Regions from separate parts of the Peribacillus sp. NPDC097675 genome, predicted to be linked through region 1. Evidence: riboswitches for the same ligand, from Rfam matches in the RefSeq annotation. Region 1 holds a riboswitch; each other region holds the start of a gene.
The links. Region 1 has a riboswitch for cyclic di-GMP ahead of ACQKL5_RS11470 (methyl-accepting chemotaxis protein). Riboswitches for the same ligand answer to the same signal wherever they lie in the genome.
Positions count from the first base shown of each region.

Region 2: it holds a riboswitch for cyclic di-GMP, as region 1 does, so the genes downstream of both, ACQKL5_RS16000 (anti-repressor SinI family protein) here and ACQKL5_RS11470 (methyl-accepting chemotaxis protein) in region 1, are expected to answer to the same signal.
Region 3: it holds a riboswitch for cyclic di-GMP, as region 1 does, so the genes downstream of both, ACQKL5_RS10920 (pyridoxal phosphate-dependent decarboxylase family protein) here and ACQKL5_RS11470 (methyl-accepting chemotaxis protein) in region 1, are expected to answer to the same signal.

Region 1 covers NZ_JBNNSK010000007.1:30,607-33,888, reverse strand. Annotated here, with positions in the region: gene ACQKL5_RS11470 (methyl-accepting chemotaxis protein) at 1-1,435, opposite strand, end outside; cyclic di-GMP riboswitch class I at 1,612-1,696, opposite strand; gene ACQKL5_RS11465 (hypothetical protein) at 1,839-2,192, shown strand; gene ACQKL5_RS11460 (VOC family protein) at 2,609-2,989, opposite strand; gene ACQKL5_RS11455 (DUF3600 domain-containing protein) at 3,161-3,282, opposite strand, start outside.
Region 2 covers NZ_JBNNSK010000010.1:178,976-182,257, forward strand. Annotated here, with positions in the region: gene ACQKL5_RS15985 (flagellar protein FliT) at 1-327, shown strand, start outside; gene hpf (ribosome hibernation-promoting factor, HPF/YfiA family) at 583-1,140, shown strand; gene ACQKL5_RS15995 (hypothetical protein) at 1,503-1,700, shown strand; cyclic di-GMP riboswitch class I at 1,852-1,938, shown strand; gene ACQKL5_RS16000 (anti-repressor SinI family protein) at 1,971-2,099, shown strand; gene ACQKL5_RS16005 (helix-turn-helix domain-containing protein) at 2,202-2,522, opposite strand; gene secA (preprotein translocase subunit SecA) at 2,895-3,282, shown strand, end outside.
Region 3 covers NZ_JBNNSK010000006.1:172,691-175,972, reverse strand. Annotated here, with positions in the region: gene ACQKL5_RS10920 (pyridoxal phosphate-dependent decarboxylase family protein) at 1-1,509, opposite strand, end outside; cyclic di-GMP riboswitch class I at 1,696-1,785, opposite strand; partial or broken gene ACQKL5_RS10915 (sporulation protein) at 2,126-2,479, shown strand; gene ACQKL5_RS10910 (class I SAM-dependent methyltransferase) at 2,597-3,282, opposite strand, start outside.

The sequences.
Region 1 (3,282 bases):
CGGTCGTACCTGCGGCGACTTGCATGCTCTTGGATGATTCTTTAGTGATGGTGGCCATTTGGAGCATGGAGCTGTTTACGTTTTCAGATGACCACATGAGTGTTTTAGCAAGGGATGAGATTTTCTTTATCTGTTCTTCGACCATTTGTGAGGAATCAAAAATCTTCGTGAAGACCAGGCTTGAATTATGAACGGCTTCGAGACCCGTGTCAGTGGAATCAACGACTTGAACCATCGATCCAACAGAAAGGCGTGCATCTTCTACAGTCCGTTTAATCAAGTCATCTATATGCTTGGAAGCTTCTAATGATCTTTCGGCTAGCTGTTTCACTTCTTTTGCAACTATGGAAAAGCCACTTCCATATTCCCCGGCCCGTGCAGCTTCAATGGCAGCATTCAATGCTAATAGATTCGTTTGATCTGCAATATCTGCAATGATTCCGGTCATGTTCTCGATCGCTTTTGAACTTTCATGGAAATTGGTGATGGTTGCGACAGATTGATCAGCATAATCTTTGATTCCTTTCATTTGGCCAGAAAGGCTCTCAACGAGTTTGTTGCCATCATAGGCGTGCCGGACCGATTCTTGTGCTTGTTGAACCGAAATATGTGCGGTTTGATCGATGGCACCGATGGCATCTGTGATGTTTGAAAGGACTTGCAGATTTTCTTCAACGGTTTTAAGTTGCGTTTCTGAACCAGTTGCTACTTGAGCAATGGAAGTTGCAAGTTCGGAACTGGCCTCTGTCGCGAACTTTGCCTGGCTTATTAAGGTTTCTGAGACACTTACGAGTTGCTTGGAAGTGTTTGTTACCTTTTCGGCTATTTCCTCGCTAATCATTTTCCGTTGAGCGGTTTGTAGTTCCATTAATTGCTTTTCCATACGTTGGCTTGAATATACTTGCCAGGTGACGATACCGGTGGTCAGTAAAAAAAACATTACGTGTAGAACTAACATGAGATAGGTATAGCTCATCGCCCCAAATACGATTTCAGGAAAGAAGTAGAACCCTGCCAAATGATGGACGGCGAAAAGAGTCGTCATGAGCGATAGGACTTTCAAATTCTGATAATAGCCGATTGTAGCTACGACCATGAAGATGCTAAAGTGAAACTCCACCCGTCCGCCACCTCCCGAGATGATGGCGATACTTCCAAATGTAAACACTAAAGTCACTATATATGGAATCAGTGAGTGGTTTCTATTACTCTTAAATAAAATCAGTCCGAAGGCCAATAGAAGCGTGGGTATCACGACTAAAAGGTTGAGCACAAGCCCAAAATGATCTTCGATATAAGCAGTTGATAAAACTTGATGTGCTCCATGGGAATGTTCAAAAAGGTGGAATTTCCTCCCTAATATATTCGTAACCAAAGCTAATAAAACAATTCCGCTTGAAAACAAGAGCATAAGTTGGTTCTTCTCTTTATTCACGGCTATCCATTCTCCCCTTTCGTTCTTGTAAAAACAAAGACTACCCCATGACGCTGGGGTAGTCTTTGTTTTCTTGAAAGAGTGGATATAACCTAATCCAAATAGTGGGGTGGTCCCATATCTGGCTGCATAGAAAAAAGGTCAGTCTACTCGATTCCTTAGAATCGCTACAAAGATATGGTAACCCAGCTGTCATGTCCCATTGGCTTTAGACCTGTGGCTTTGCGTCTCCGTCTTTCGGCGGATTTGCCTTTATCATTCTAGGTATTTTACCATATTAAACCATAAAGGTAAATGATATTGTAGGGAAAAAGTACTACATGGAGGGAATATCATTATTGTATTCCCTTTTTATCCTATTCTTCATATAATTGAAGAATCTTAATGGAAGAAGGATGAATCTATGCATATTTTTTGGACAATATATTTAGGCATATTAGGGACGGTGGCCATTGCATTTCTGATTAAAGGCCTAAGAACCCTTTCTTTAAAAGTGGATTTTATTATTTCGGTTATAACATGGATAGGATTATTTGGATTTGTGACGAATACATCGATACTCACCCCTCTTGTATGGAAAATCGTGTTTGTAGGTGGATTGCTGTGGGATGTTCTTTTCAGTTATATCGGTAAACACGATGATGGAGAAGAAGCGCTAGTAGACTTGTCAGAAAGTACGAAAAGTATCCTTACTGGGATCACGTTATTTATTACGCTTGGCCCATTATATTATGGATTATATCAATATGCTTTTTAGGGAAAGGGCCATCAAGGTTCTTTTTTTTACAAAAACATGCAACCAGTTATTAAATGAGAATTGGTAGTCATTACCTACTAAAAGATTGAAGGGCTACACAATATATGGGAAACAGTCGCCATGTACGTTGGGTTCATCTATTTTAGACGTTATAGATGTGAATGGGAAGGTCCAAGTATTGCATTAGATAGTGGGTTAGATGACGTATATATAATAGAAGAAAACATTCTAAAACTGGAAAAATAAATTGAATTGACGGTGATGGGGACAATAGTATCAATTAATCCGTGGAGCAAGGAAGAGGTTGGAATCACAGCAACCCTAGTTACCGGACGACCTGTAGAAGGGGTTTGAATTGTTAAATGAATGATGGCAAAAAGCAGAAGCTCACCGCTTCTGCTTTTTTGCAGTGCCAGTTATCTCTGGAAAAACTCGATCCATTCTTTCTCCGGTCCATATATGTAGAAATAGCGATAGCCGTTTGGCAGGGTGACAATTTCTTCATCAATCAACTCTACGTTTTCAAGCCTCTGAATCCGGGCATATTCTTCCTCAATATCATCTACAGTAATGGCAAAGTGATGGATCGTTGCTTCGGATGGCAACGAGTCACTATATCCTTGGATTAATTCAATTTCCGTTTCCTCTGTACCGTCATAGCCAAGAAAGGCAAGTTGAATGACACCATTGGTATGGGGGACCCGTGCTTTCAATTTTAAATCCAATATTTCCTGATAAAAGGTGATGGATGTTTCTAAATCCCTAACAACGATGCCAATATGATCGAATTTTTTCATAGCCAAGGGGAGTTCCTCCTTCGTGTTGTAGATAAGCAATATTAGTATATATGATTGGGTATGAAAAAACAGTAAAGTAAACAAAATAATCTGATTATTTAAAGAAATGGGTAAATAGGTTGGTGGAAAAAGAAAAAAAAGACAATCCTTTATAGATTGTCTAACAAGTATTTAATAGGCATCTTCGGGTATTTGTTTCTCATTTACGTAATCCATGATGTCTAATGCTTCTTGAAAATCTGCTTGAAGGGTAGGAGGTAAGCTGTCAGCGTCATCAGGTACTTCAGCATCGG
Region 2 (3,282 bases), on a different contig from region 1:
CATAATGTTACCACTGAATTAGTAACTGTATTGCAAGACCAGACGATTATCGAACGTGATGACCGAATCGATCGAATAAAAGAGTTGCTTGACCAACGTGAAGAATTTTTATTGCAAATCAAACCGCCTTTTTCTGCCGAAGAGCTACAATTGGGGCGTCAATCCATGCTTCTGAATCAACAGGTCAATCAATTGTTGTTGCTCCAAAAGCAAGAGATTCAGCGGGATATAAAGGAACTGATTCAGAAGAAGAAAACTTCGAATAAGTATACCAATCCTTACGAGACCCTTGCCACGGATGGCATGTTCTATGACAAAAAAAATTGAACACTACCCAAACCGTTTGGATATCAAACGGTTTTTTTGTATTTGTTTTTTAAAATTTCTGTAAATTATAGTGGCTAATTTTTTCATTATTGAGCAGTGTTTGTTATAATAGACCTAAGGTAGACATCAACCTTTTTCAAACCTTCCGACAATTATTTCATAATTTCGATATATTTCATGATGTGTTTGCAAAGGAAACCGGAGGGGTATTGTAGAATCTAACTGTATAGTCTTAATTTAAGGAGGACTCACTTTATGAATTACAACGTACGCGGTGAAAACATTGAGGTAACTCCAGCAATTCGAGAATACGTCGAAAAGAAAATTGGCAAGTTAGAAAGATACTTTAACAATACGCCAGATGCAAATGTGCTAGTAAATTTGAAAGTGAATAATAATACGTCTAAGGTCGAAGTGACGATTCCCATGCAGAATTTGGTTCTTCGCGCTGAAGAGGAAAATGCGGACATGTATGCCGCAATTGATTTGATCAATGACAAGCTTGAACGCCAAATTCGTAAACATAAAACGAAGGTCAATCGTAAATTCCGCAATAACTTATCTAATACTCCTGAGGCATTCGCCTTTGCTACGGAGATCGATGAAGTGGCGGATGAATTCGAAGATGATAACGATATCGAAGTGGTTCGTAACAAGCGCTTTGATCTGAAACCAATGGACAGTGAAGAAGCGATTCTGCAAATGAATATGCTTGGTCACAGTTTCTTCGTTTACACGAATGCGGATACGAATACAACTAACGTGGTGTATCGCCGTAAAGATGGACGATACGGATTAATCGAACCAAGTTAAGAGAATAATAGAATGAAACCAAGCACCGTCCACACTCTGGGCGGTGCTTTTTATTATCTATCATTTTCCATGATCATTATAGGTATAAGGTAATATAGTTGAATCCTAGAATACAAACCATATCAACGTATTCATCTAACCTATTCTTTGTCATCTAGGCGTTCTTAATAAAATAGAAGATAAAGGAAATATTTATATCCATTCTTAATAATGAACATTATCTGTTCTTTTTCAAGAAAAATAGTGTATAAGTCCCATTCCTAAAATCCCTTAATTTGTAATATAATTGGTTAATAGGTTCTTTAAAACGAACAAATTCGTAAATATATATTTAATAATTAAGGTGCAGAGGGGATGGGAAGTTGTTTCGGAAAAATTGCCAAACATGTAATAGGGCTTCGTTTAGTAGTACGGAAATGGGTAACTGGTTTTGTCCGACATGCGGCGAGGATTTGACCGTGCAAAAAGCCTTTGATGCACTATCGGTGGAGAGAATCAATATGTCTCACCGGTTGAATGAAAAGAGCAAGGTGTTTTATTTTATAAATAAGCGAGCGTGAATGCTTGAATAATGAATTGAATTTTCTAAATATTGTTGCAATTTGTCGATAAATACTTCTTTATTTTGGTTAGGTGGCGACATAAACTAGCAACATATGTAGTGTGTATTCCCTATAATGAAATTATAAACCATGTATTTAGTTATATTTATCCCGACAAAGGCAAACTCATCGAAAGCTGGGGGCGCAAAGGCACAGGTCTAAGGCTATAAATGGCTAGGATGGCTGGTCTGCCTGAAATACAAGGTAGTATTTTAGGAGGTTAATGAAATGATTACTGCTGAATTGGATCAAGAGTGGATGACATTGATAGTAGAAGCAAAGAGCTTAGGGTTGACGAAAGAGGAGATTCGTGAATATTTTGCGAAGGAATCATTGAAGGAGAATCACGAAAAATGAGACAGATGTGGAAAGCATCCCTATAAACAGTAAATGATGCTCGCTGTTTATAGGGATGCTTTTGTTCTGCTTAAATAGGTTGATAGGTTCATATCTATTATGCTATTCGTTGTTCTTTTTCCATTTGTTAAATTCAATGAATTCTCGAAATTGTTGTTTTGAAACGCCTGAATGCATGGCATCTTCAACGATTTTTATCCAGTCGGTATCAAGGATTTCCTTGTTGGGGGCATCGTACAGAAGGGCATCAACAGGAACATGAAGCACTGCAGAGATCTTTTCTAAAAATTGAATGGAAGGATTCGTTTGTAAGTTCCGTTCGAGCGAACTTAAGTAAGACTTGGCTACACCGGCTTTTTCGGCTAGTTCAGTCATCGACATTTTCTTTTCTTCCCTCAGCTTTTTAACACGCTCACCGATCATCATTACCACCTCGAAACTAGTTCTATTTATCCCGCAGAATGAGCTTTTCTAACCCACTTACAATACTTTCTATTACCAGGTTTATTAGCTAAAGGCATCATGTCTATTAAAGACTAGCTGTGTAAACATGGGTTCTTGCACTATGTATTTTAAATCTTCCTTCTATTTTAACAGTTTTTGCCCTATTTTATCCATTGTTTTTCGCAAGAAGTGATTTCTGACCCATAAGGTATCGGGTGACATGAAGTTGTACCTCGAGTATAGAAGTGGTAAAATTAACACTAGACTATCATCGGCAGAAGGTGTGTTCCTTCTTACTTATATAATGAACGATAATGAATGATCATTTTCCCAATAGAGGAGCGTTAATGAATGCTTAATATATTAACTAAAGTTTTTGATCCGAATAAGCGAGAACTTAAGCGGTTAGAGAAAGTGGCTGATCAGGTCGAAGCGCTGGCGGATGAAATGGCCGCGTTATCGGACGAGAAGTTGAGAGCCAAAACGGAAGAGTTCAAGACACGTTATCAAAACGGGGAGACCGTGGATGATTTGTTGGTTGAGGCTTTTGCGGTTGTACGTGAAGGAGCAAAACGAGCCCTTGGCATGTTTCCATTCCGCGTCCAAATCATGGGTGGTGCGTCCCTTCATGATGGGAATATATCTGAAATGAAAACAGGTGAAGGGAAAACGTTGACTTCAACTCTTCCTGTTTATTTAAATGCGCTTACTGGTAAAGGCGTACATGTCGTAACCGTCA
Region 3 (3,282 bases), on a different contig from region 1:
CTCATCTGAATTGACAGCATCGACAAGACATTGTCTTTTTGTATCTCCAAAGAATACTTCTTCCCGGTTTTCTCCAAGGATTTCAAAAAGTTCATAATTATAATCATTTGTTTTTTGTATTTGTTCTTGAGTTGCTTCTCCGTTCAGTTCAAGGTCCCAGTTAGCACCATCTTCATATATTCTGATGGTAGTAATTGGCCCGATGTTCTCCGAATTTGTAATACTCATATTCGGAATTCTTGCTGCCAGTTTCTTTCTGAACGCAAGATTGACTCGGACGTAATTTGCAAGAATCTGTTGGTACCCTTCAACGCCAAATGAGAGTAAGGCTGCATAAATGGCAATTGAGCTTCCCATACGAGAACATTCCAATGTATATCCTGTATGATAGCTGCCGTAGCCACGATTTCCAACATAAGGAGTCTCGAATTCTTCCAGATCAAGTAAACCTAGATCACTTCCATTTTTCACTAAAAATAGACTAGTTAGATAAGGTGTTTGTCCGAGTTTTTGAAAGTCAAAACATAAGCTGTCAGCTACATAGAGGTATTGCATCCTTTCGTTGATGGCATTCAGACTGTTCAATACATCTTCTTCAAAGTTAAGCGGGTTTTGTATGAAATCATATTCACGGAACAGGCTGTAAAAACCGCCTAATGCAGAATCGGCATGTATGTGAATTGGTTTTAAGTTATACTTTTCTTCCATTTTAGTTGTTATAGCCTTCACGGATTGAACATCATCAATCCCGAAACAATCGGTCGTACCTGTTGTTGCAACGATGTAAACAGGAATCCCGCCATTATTGATTGTTTCCTCCAGCTTCATTTGTAAATCTTCCATATCCATGGAATGATCTTTCCCAGCTTTAACACGAATCAGATGATTGCTTCCGATTCCAACCGCTTCTACAGATTTTAACAAGCTATAGTGAGCATTTTCAGAGGCAAAACAATATAAGTTATTGGGAACACCTTCTTCTTTTGCTTTCGGAAATTGTTTCGCAACGGCAACCCTAAGACCGCTGAATACAGCTCCTTGGCCACCCCATGTTGTATATCCCCAACTCTTAGTGTGATCATATCCAACCAGTTTTGACATCATGGTTATGACCTTGACTTCTGTCTCGGCTGCTGCCGGTCCATATACATCCCAAAGATTGTTACCGTTTAATAGTGAGTTAGTCAAATTACCAATAATACCAGGAATGCTGGCCATAGGTAAAACATTCGTAACAAAATTCCTTGTATGATAAGGATGTCCCTTAGTAAGTTTTATCAGTTCATCCAATACCAGATCCATCTCAAGACCGGTATTTGGCGTTTTTTCATTCTCAATAATCTCTTTATAAAAGTCATCACTCTTTTCTTGTATGGGTCCTAAAGTTGATTTGTTTGGATCTTTCGAACTGTCGATGGCCATGATGATTTTTTCTATATAAGACAAAAAGGTCACCTGTTCAAATTGATTACCATCTTCACTTGGAAATAGTTGCTGTACGTCTTTCATATTCATAGTTTCTCCTCCAATAGATACTTAAATCATAAAATAAATCTAGTTCTTATAGCCTATGTGGTGCGTTTGAATGCAAAAAAAAATACGGCTATAAAAAAACATATAATCCTAGGTAAAAAGGTTCGTATAAAAAGTCTTTTTAGACAGGATTGTTGAGTACTATACCTATTAAAGAAGATATATTGCAACCCAGCCGCCATAGAATTCTCATTCCTCCTTAGACCTGTGGCTTTGCGCCCTCACTTTTCAATGAGTTTGCCTATAGTTATGTTAAGAAAATAATTTCCTCAAGTGTATATATCGTCACTAGTATTGTATTGTTGAGAAATATTTTAAAAAAATTATCTAGTAAAATTTAACATTGTATATTGTGACAAAGAAACGGTTAATTAAAGGAAGATTTAGAAAATTTTGATGTTAACCTATATTAAATGCATCACAAAGGAGAAAGATTGTAGATTGGAAAGTAGAATGCAGGTATATTCAGTAACTATATAAATATATTAAAATACACGAAGAATGATGATATTGGATAAAAATAAAACTAAAGGATTGATTGTAAAGATAAAAATTCATTATTGTGTGGCTACAGACCGGATTAGATATAAGCATGGCAATTAATTCACAAGATGGGGATTATATTGAGATTCAACCGCATCCGCTTGTATATGCCTTTTTGCAAGCAGTGAAAATTCTTGGCTTTCACTTACGTAAGACAGAAGCTAAAAAAGCACCAGGTTATCTTCGAGCAAGATTACCATTCGCACAATAGTTTGAATTTAAACCAACAAGCGGATCATTCAGAGGTCGATTGGATGAATTGGAGGCAGTATTCTTTATTTCTGAAAATCGAGTGGATGTTATTATTCAAGCAGATAGAAAAGGCGGTTTTTTGCAGAAAAATTTGATATGGATGAGAGCCATGTCCGCTTTTCATACGGAACGAGCGATGTCCCAAGATTGAAAAACTATTGTCTGATCTTATCAGTAAATATAGTTGACTGGAGACACCTAGTAATTTACTAGGTGTTTCAAGGTTCAATAAATGCCTTTCTGGTTTTCTACTAGTCCGATATGATGATTACTTGCTCGCCCTAAACACCCGGTAACCAAGGCTATTTCCATGAGTGAGCATAAGACGATAATGTTTTTTGATGATATCATTTAATGTTCCTTTGATAAGCGTTGAGTTGCTTGAGCGTTGGTTGGCAGCAGAATATTTCTTTAACTCTTCTAAAACTGTATTTGAATGAAGGATTTCCGTTTTTTTAAATCCTTGTTCTCTAATGGCACTAATCCATTCCGCTTCAGTCGGGATATGTTTGAGTTTATAGAAATTCATCAATTCATTCTTCAGGTTGAGACCTAATGTAATTTCTGCTGTCATATCAATCGAAATCAAGTTCCCCCCCAGTTTTAGCACCCTGAAATATTCAGCAAGGGACTTTTGGATATCTGTAAAACCGGTAGTGGATTCCGCTATGATATAGTCAAAGTGGTTTGCGGGAAACGGCAATTCTTCTAAGGAACCCATAAAAACCTGAATGGGTAGCTGGGCTTGGTGAAACCGCTTGGCAGCACGTTTAACCATTTGCGGATGATTATCCAATGCATAGACGTTACAATTAAAGGTTTCTGCCAAGAATTGAGATGTTTGACCTATCCCACATCCTGCATCGAGAATTGTGGTAAGCGGGTCAATTCTTTCCTTCATCAGGATACTTGTAGTCAAATCGAAACCACCTGGATGTGCACCTTCAATTCCAT